Regions from separate parts of the Peribacillus sp. S4 genome, predicted to be linked through region 2. Evidence: riboswitches for the same ligand, from Rfam matches in the RefSeq annotation. Region 2 holds a riboswitch; the other holds the start of a gene.

Region 1 (4,427 bases), 1.9 Mb from region 2:
GGAACTTTAATCGTATCAAAGGTCTTGTGATTGCCATCGGGAAGAGGGATGATTTCCTCGCACCTAGTAATTTCCCCCTTTACCCACGTTTCTTCATCGGAAATTTCACAGTAGATCAACGATTCTTTATAAAATTCGGTGTATTCTGCGAGCTCACTGTCTCTTTTTCCCTTATAATCTACATGCTCCAATTGAAATAATTGCAGCCCGAAGGTATTGGATTCAAGCCATCGGCCATCCCCATCCTTGAAATTAACGAAATCCACCATTGAATTGATGAGTGTGCGCCGACGTTGTTCCGCCTCTTTTAATCGTTTGAATTCTTCCTTTTTAGCTAAATAAAGATATAGAATTAAGCCTATTGATAAAAGGAAAACAATGCCTTCCGCCCTTTGGAGTTGAATGAAGACCTCTTTATTATGGATATTTGTAGTTAAAAAATAGTCGAATACGACTAATGTAAGAATCCCGGATAGGATATATATTGCTAAGATGGAGCGTTTGGACATGGAGATTCTCCCTGTTTTTAAGACATTTCAAAGGTAAAAATACATACACATTTTAACAAACTATCGGAAAAAAATATATGCAGAATCTCTAAATAAAAAAACAGGGGCCAATGTGGTCACCTGTTTTTTCTGAAGAGGGTTAGTTTCTTCTTCTTTTTTGCACGCTTATAGATCATGAAGAATAGTAAGAAGAGGAGTGCAAGAGCAGCTAGCGTATATTGGTTCATTTCAACAGATAGCAGTCCATAGGGAATCAGTGATAGGAAGAAAAAGTATATAAGGTTGCCAAGTGCCGTCGCCAATAAAAAGTCTTTGAAAGTGACGGTGCTGACTCCGGCTGCCAAGTTAATTAAGCTTGTGGGGATAAGCGGGAAAATCCTGCCTGTAAACACGTACATGAAGCCATGCTCCACTACAGATTCTTGCCACTTTTCACCAATCTTCTTTAAAAGAAGCTCCTGAAACCAGTTTCTTGCTGCATAAAAAATGAATCCTGAGGCAACAACACTTGTAAACCAACTCCATAGATAGCCATATATGAATCCGAATATCGTGACATTGATGGTTAGGAGCAAAATTAAGGGGATGATTGTAAAAGAATTTTGTACAAACATCAATACGAATGTCACAATAAATGTAAGCAAAAGATTTTCCTTCAATATGCCAATAACAGAATCCAAATCACTTTTCCAAACCAAAGTGAACAGTTCTGCATTAGAGTATATAAAATTTGCGATTACAAGTAGACCGATTATGGTCAGGACTTTTTTCAAAGGGCCACCACCATTCTTACTAATAGTTTATCATTTTCGAGTTCAATGGTGAAAAAAAAGAGCTGCCGCATCATGCAGACAGCTCTTTTCCATTATAGTGGCTTAACGGCCCGGAGATTCCTTTTAAAGCCACTTTTCAAACTGAATTCTTTTGTTCATTCCATAAATGATTGGCGCTCCAATCAAAAGGACAACGAACTCACCGACAGCTGTAGTCATCCAGCTTAGCCAGAATGGCAAGCCAAAGGCAAGGTTCAGTTCAATTGCAATTAAAAACATTGTGAACGTGAAAAAGATAATCGTAGCGACCATACGTCCTTTAATGCCTTTTATGAAACGAGACACATAAATGACAAGCAATAAGGCGAGCAGGGATTGGCCCACCCCAAAAATCAAATCATATGGCACCATCGGCGAAAAGAGCAGATTCGATATGAAGACTCCTCCAACGATACCGTAGATATACTTTTTATTGAATACAATCAGATGATTCAACATTTCCGGTACACGGAATTGGAACATCTCAAAAGCTATTGGTTTAAACACCAATGAGACCGCCACATACAAGGCAGCCAATAACCCGTTTATCACGAGTGTACGAACATTCATTTTACTCTCTCCCTAGTTTTTTATCGTGGGATGGTTACGAACCACGTGCAGGCGTTTACCCGATGTTTAATAGTAGCCCATGTAAGCTTGTTTCGTCAATTTGTAAAGAATGGTTTTAATTTATAGGTTTCCAATCAGATGAAGCAGCACAATTGGATTTTGAATTATTGCAATGAAGGATGATATTATTTCAATATGTACATAAAAAGGAGTGAATATTAATATGTCGATCGAAAGTGTCAAAAGCCATTTTAAACAATGGAATCGGGAAGGCGACGTAAAGGAGTTCGAAACATCTAGTGCCACGGTGATTGAGGCAGCGGAAACCATCGGTGTTATCCCAGCGCGGATTGCCAAGACCCTTTCCTTTAAAGGGGAAGGTGAACACGCGATTTTGGTCGTTGCCGCAGGGGACGCGAAAGTGGATAATAAGAAATTTCGTCAGACGTTCGGTTTCAAGGCACGAATGCTTTCACCTGATGAAGTGCTTGCACAGACCGGCCATGCAATCGGAGGCGTTTGCCCGTTTGGCCTGGCAAACGATTTAGCTGTTTTTCTTGATGTATCGATGAAGCGCTTCGAGTCATTGTTTCCGGCTTGCGGCAGTTCCAACTCTGCAATAGAACTTACACTCGCTGAATTATTTGAATATTCAGGTGCCAAGGATTGGGTGGATGTTTGTAAGGGGTGGGAAGAAAAGGGGAATGTGGAAACGGCAGCAGGAAATGCAGTTGATGGCATTTGATGAATGGGATGGAGTCCACTAAAGTGAACTTTATTTGGGGCCGCATTCATTTCTATTATTAAAGCGGAAAACGGGCAGAAAGTGTTCCTGATCGGAGGTTGAAAGATGTTAAATGGAAGCGAAAGAAAAAGCAATAGCAGCTATCTGAGTCTTAAAACTCTTTATGAAGAAAATATAACGGTTAAGAGCATTGCCCAGGAACTTGAGTTTTGCCATAAAAACGATCTGGCGCTGGATATCCAGAAAGCAATGAAAAAAAAGAATTTTGATATATTGGCAGTCCAAGATCAAGGGGAAATCATCGGATATATAGAAAGGCAAGAACTAGGTGAGGGAAGTATTTCTGAATATATGAGAAACTTCTCACCAAGGGAAATGGTTTCGAATTCAACCCCTTTGATCCAGCTTCTCCATATTTTTAAGAATAAGACAAGGGTGTTCGTATTAGAGAATAATTCAATTAAAATGTTGATTACCCATGCCGACCTCCAAAAGCCTCCGATCAGGATGCTGATATTTGGATATATTACCTTATTGGAAATGAGGATGAGCGATATCATCCTTGATAGATTCGGCGATGGCAGCTGGTATCCAATGATCAGCGAAGACCGTTTAGAAAAGGCAACCGAATTATATAAAAGGAGAATCGATAAAAATGAGGATATCAATATAATAGAGTGCCTGCAAATCAGTGATAAATTCGATATTATACATAAAGATAAAGAATTGAGGCACTTCTTCCAAATCCCTTCGAAAAGTAAAGGGAAGAAGGATGCGAATGCCATCCGAAAATTACGGGATAAGATTTCCCATGCTAATGAACTGGGTCTGGACATGTCATGGATGGAAATCATCGAGGTTGTCGAGTCCTGCGGCCGACTGCTCGAAATCTCTGAATCCTATCCTTATGAAAAATAAGATCCGGCTAATCATGCTGGTTCTTTTTTTTGCGCATCCAGATAGAAAAAAACTGCCCGTATCAGGCAGTCTCCCCGAAAAATTCAAAACTCCGGCAGTTGATCCAGGTTATTTTCTTTTATCCCATCGGGCTCACTCCGTAATATGTCACGTCCATATTTATGAAAGACGTCAACGTTGGCCAGGTTGCCAGCTTTGGCTTCCGCAAGGGCTGAGGGGTAGTCGTGTTCGCGGCCGGAGTTCGTTTTGATGGCGATAATATTGTCCTCTTCATTTTTCCTTACGGCGATGATTTCTTCTTTTCCTGCTGCTGAATCACTTTGGTTTGCTTGCGGTGTTCCCTGCTGTTTATATGACTCATAGGCTTCTTCAAATTTGTCCATGTTTTAGGCACCTCCTATTTATAGGGTGAACCATTTTTCCTGCAATATACAAACCGGATTTCGTCCAACTTGAGCCGTTAATTCGTCCAAATGGGCCGATCTTTCGGCACTTTTTTTTGTGAATGCTGTCGTCTTGGCCTTTTTGCAGTGGCATGGCACTTGCATCTTGTATAAGTAGTAGCAAGAAATAATATTCACTAGATTAAGGGAGGAATAGTAATCATGAATGTAAAACAAGGGGAAAGCACTGTAAATGCAAAACAACAGGTCAAGACAATGAAAGCGGCGGTCGTCAATGAATTTAACCAAAAACTTGAGATTAAGGAAGTACCGATTCCGGAATTGGAATATGGTGAGATATTAGTGAAAATTAAAGCCTGTGGCGTGTGTCATACCGATTTACATGCTGCACATGGTGATTGGCCGGTAAAACCCAAGCTTCCGCTTATCCCGGGACATGAGGGTGTGGGCATTATAGAAAAGGTGGCGG
Region 2 (4,427 bases):
GAGACGCTTCTGATGGCGTTTTTGTTCAAAAATGCCATAGCCAAGCAAAAAGATCGCACAAATAAATATTGGTGCCATTTTTTTTTAACCTCTCTTTTTTTCAAATATTTGAATTACTGAATACACACTACATGATTTTAAACTTAATAGGCAAGAGCCAATTATTCTATCGTAATATAGTTATCAATAGCTTTTTCAAATATATGTATATTAGTGTGTAATAGTATCTAATGGGATGAATTATTTTATGAGTACAAAGATATGGCTGGAAATCGAGGGAATCGAGGTTTCATTTACACTAAATTATGGAAAGTTTAATAAAGCCCCATTTCAGTCAGAATAAACATGGTTTTATGAGCATTTGAACCTAATTCATAATGGCTATATTTGAATAATATTTTTTTAAAAAAGTGAGGTTTATTACAGTTTGTTAATTGTTTATACCCATTGTTTGACATAAAGGTTACAATTTTTATGGATTTGTCATTCAATGTGAAATATTGCATCTAACGACTCAATTAGTTGAACTCTTTTGAATATGGACAAAGATGAGTAAAAGAACACATCTCTTTTTTTTAGTATTTTCCTCGGGAATACCCATGGGTCTATAATTGACCTTTTACCTAAAAAATGAAATGAACTAAAGTTAACCCATTTCTTTTAAAAAATACCTAGTTTCTTCTATAGATATAGTGTTAATATATGAATGAAAAATAAAAAAAGCCCAGAAGCATATCTGGGCTTTCGGCTTATATATTGTAAATGAATGGAATGGTTACGGATCTCCGTTAATCATGGATGGATTTACCTTTTGTGGGTCTTGAGTTACAGCATGGGTAGCTGATAATGGAAGGAATCCAGGTTAACTTGATTTCTTTCTTTCAGAAATCTCAAGGGTGGAGTCCTTTTTACCGCCATCAATCACATAAAATCTAGGAGCTAATCTCCTTTTTTTACGTTGATTGTCAGGATTCATCTTCATATAATTTTCGTATTCTTTGCGAAAGAATTCTTTGGTTTCCCGTTGCAATGCTTTTCTTTCGTTAAAATCTGCGATGAATTTGAAAAAACGTTTCATATGAATTCCTCCTTATGGGGTTAAAAGGTCTTAGTTTAATAGTAACATATCGTTGGTGAAGTTTAACCTTTTTTTGCAATTTTGGAGTGGAAATTATGTTTTTGTGTGAATAAAGTTGTGAATGGTTTGATTCGAGAAAAAGCATGTAATGGATCCTTGCTGAGTAAGTGACCGTGCATGGTATTGAAAGGGAATGTCGGGATTTGCAGAAAGCGGGTATTGGAAGCAATGATTATTTGAGTTAAAATATTCCTTATATTCATTATACACTAAATATTCTGAAAACAAAGGAAAATATTCACTTCCAGCCGCTTTTGATAGATTTGCTTTTTTAATGGTTCATTATTGTGTATAGTTATATATTCCCCGAATTTATGAAAATGAAACTTCCCTTATGTGGGAGGGAAAAAAGCAATTTCCCGCATACGGGCTTTAATGCTTTTCAAATTATTGGACCCCTTTATCGATATTTTATTCACTCTTTTTTATCGGATTTTTAATGTGATTTTTAAGTAATGAAAAGTTAACCAAATTTGCCATCAGGTCTAATGTTCACTTTATATAAACATCTTGATTTCTTATCATTTTCAAGTTACTATTGACTTGGAAAAATATAATATTCCGCATTAAGGCGGAAGAGGTTCTAGCTACCCTCTCAAAAAAACTAAGGAGAAACAGTGCTCTATTCTTAGGGTGCTGTTTTTTTCCGTAAAAAGGAGTTTTATAGAAATGAAGAAGAAAGAAAAGGCAGTGGTTGTGTTTAGCGGAGGGCAGGACAGTACGACGTGCCTGTTTTGGGCATTGGAGAGATTTGAAGAAGTGGAAGCGGTGACGTTCGATTATAATCAGCGGCATAGCTTGGAAATCGAATGCGCTCAAAACATTGCCAAGGAATTGGGCGTGAACCATCATATCCTTGACATGTCGCTGCTGAACCAATTGGCACCGAATGCATTGACGAGAAGTGATATCGCAGTGGCGGACGGAGAAGAAGGGGAGCTGCCGTCGACGTTCGTGCCAGGGAGGAATTTGCTGTTCCTTTCGTTTGCCGGAGTGCTGGCGAGTCAGATTGGCGCTAAACATATTGTCACAGGAGTCTGTGAAACGGATTTCAGCGGATATCCTGACTGCCGCGATGTATTCATTAAATCGTTGAATGTGACCTTGAACTTATCGATGGACCAGTCATTCGTGATTGATACGCCGCTAATGTGGCTTAATAAAGAGGAAACATGGGAGCTTGCTGACCAGCTTGGCGCGTTCGACTTTGTCCGCGAAAAGACCCTGACTTGCTATAACGGAATCATCTCCAATGGCTGTGGAGATTGTCCGGCATGCAATCTGCGGAAAAAAGGACTGGATGACTATGTAAGCAGACGGAAGGTGCTTTCATGATGTACGGTTTTAAGATAGTGGATAAACTCCAAAAAATAGATGAAGATATTCAGCGCAGCCAATTGAAGTATACAAACAAGAGGGTTCTCGTAAGTAAGGAATTCACCTTTGACGCGGCGCACCACCTGCATGACTATGAAGGGAAATGCAAGAACCTTCATGGCCACACGTATAAAGTCATTTTCGGATTGAGCGGGTATACGGATTCACGCGGGTTGATGATAGATTTTGGTGACATCAAGGATATCTGGAAAAATGAAATCGAAATCCACCTGGATCATCGTTATTTGAATGAAACCCTGCCGCTCATGAATACAACAGCTGAAAATATGGTTGTCTGGATTTATGAAAAAATGGCCGAAGCCCTTTCATTAAAAGAATATGAGGGTGCTAGAGTCGAATTTGTTCGACTGTACGAAACGCCGACAAGCTATGCCGAAGCCAGACGGGAGTGGATGGAAAGTGAGTAAACTCCCGGTAATGGAAATCTTCGGGCCGACCATCCAAGGAGAGGGAATGGTCATTGGTCAAAAAACCATGTTCGTTCGGACGGCCGGCTGCGATTATTCATGTTCCTGGTGTGATTCCGCTTTTACTTGGGATGGCACAGGTAAGGAAGATACCGTTCAGATGACTGCCGATGAAATATGGGATGAGCTGAAGCGAATTGGGGGTTCCGGTTTTTCCTTCGTGACGATATCTGGGGGAAACCCGGCCCTGCTGAAAAACCTAAACGGCTTGATAGCGATCTTACATGAAAATAAAATGAAAATAGGGGTCGAAACACAAGGGAGCCGATGGCAGGATTGGTTTCTCGATATTGATGAACTGACTATCTCACCTAAGCCGCCGAGCTCTGGAATGGACACGGACTTTACCGTGCTTGACCAAATCATCTCGAATCTTGCCAATCGAAACCCAGAAAACCATGTTTCATTGAAGATCGTCGTCTTTAACGAGGAAGATTATCAATATGCCAAACATGTACATGGGCGTTACCCGGATATTCCTTTTTATCTGCAGGTCGGCAATGACGACAGCAGGACGGCGGATGATCGTCAATTGATCAGCGGCCTATTGAAGAAGTACGAAGAGTTAATTGATAAAGTGATAGCGGATGATGAATTGAATGATGTGAAAGTCCTGCCCCAGCTGCATACCTATATATGGGGTAACAAGCGGGGTGTGTAAAGTAAAGGCAGTGTGATGTTTAATCACACTGCCTTTTAAGCTTATTACAACCTTTGCATGTGTGTAGCTTTGAAGGATGATGTGTATTTAAGGCCATATCCGAATAAGCGATCCATTCCAATATGTGCGGTCCAAATTAAACCAATCATCACCCATGCATCCGACTTTAGGAATATGGCTAACAAAATCATGAGGATGGACAAGATATAAGTATGGAATGCGTTATAAACCTTTGCTCCAATCCGGTCATTGATCAAATAGGCCAGCATGGAAACATCAGGGGACAAAATCAACAAAAGGAAAATCCACCAGCTGAATTCATATAACGAATAGAAGTAAATCACCGCTAAAAGGACCATAAGTCCTTCAATATGAAGGAATTTCTTCACCATTTCATAACCTCCAAAGTTTAATTGACCATTGGTCAATAATGTTCGAAAAAATTATATGATGTTCTTGGTGATATTTTTTACATGAAAATAGGCTAAACCTTTTACATCTTGATAAGATAGTTCAGAATTAATGTAAAAAGTTATGAATCCGTGAAGAGAAAGAAAAATCGACCAAATGGACGCAGGATTCAGTTTGTTGTCCGTTAGATCCGTCAAGGACTCGATTAGCTTTTCGTATGTTTTATTAGAATCGAATTGGAGTAACTGCTGAATTTCTTTTTCCTTCGATAAAAACATGATGGAATAATGATTCTGTTGGGTTAAACCGAACTCCAAGAAGCACAATAAAATCTTTTCCATTTTTACGGAAG

What was found. Region 2 has a riboswitch for preQ1 ahead of queC (7-cyano-7-deazaguanine synthase QueC). Riboswitches for the same ligand answer to the same signal wherever they lie in the genome.
Region 1: linked by a shared signal. The riboswitch ahead of ACJ9PY_RS02450 (QueT transporter family protein) and the one ahead of queC (7-cyano-7-deazaguanine synthase QueC) in region 2 are both predicted to bind preQ1.

What each region holds. Positions count from the first base shown of each region.
Region 1 covers NZ_CP175708.1:506,174-510,600, forward strand. Annotated here, with positions in the region: gene ACJ9PY_RS02440 (PAS domain-containing sensor histidine kinase) at 1-509, opposite strand, end outside; gene ACJ9PY_RS02445 (TVP38/TMEM64 family protein) at 626-1,282, opposite strand; gene ACJ9PY_RS02450 (QueT transporter family protein) at 1,406-1,891, opposite strand; PreQ1 riboswitch class I at 1,898-1,942, opposite strand; gene ACJ9PY_RS02455 (YbaK/EbsC family protein) at 2,115-2,636, shown strand; gene ACJ9PY_RS02460 (hypothetical protein) at 2,742-3,554, shown strand; gene ACJ9PY_RS02465 (DUF3892 domain-containing protein) at 3,638-3,937, opposite strand; gene adhP (alcohol dehydrogenase AdhP) at 4,214-4,427, shown strand, end outside.
Region 2 covers NZ_CP175708.1:4,212,787-4,217,213, reverse strand. Annotated here, with positions in the region: gene pgsB (poly-gamma-glutamate synthase PgsB) at 1-78, opposite strand, end outside; gene ACJ9PY_RS20015 (hypothetical protein) at 863-1,078, opposite strand; PreQ1 riboswitch class I at 1,710-1,752, shown strand; gene queC (7-cyano-7-deazaguanine synthase QueC) at 1,808-2,473, shown strand; gene queD (6-carboxytetrahydropterin synthase QueD) at 2,473-2,943, shown strand; gene queE (7-carboxy-7-deazaguanine synthase QueE) at 2,936-3,664, shown strand; gene ACJ9PY_RS19995 (DUF4260 domain-containing protein) at 3,709-4,056, opposite strand; gene ACJ9PY_RS19990 (TetR/AcrR family transcriptional regulator) at 4,108-4,427, opposite strand, start outside.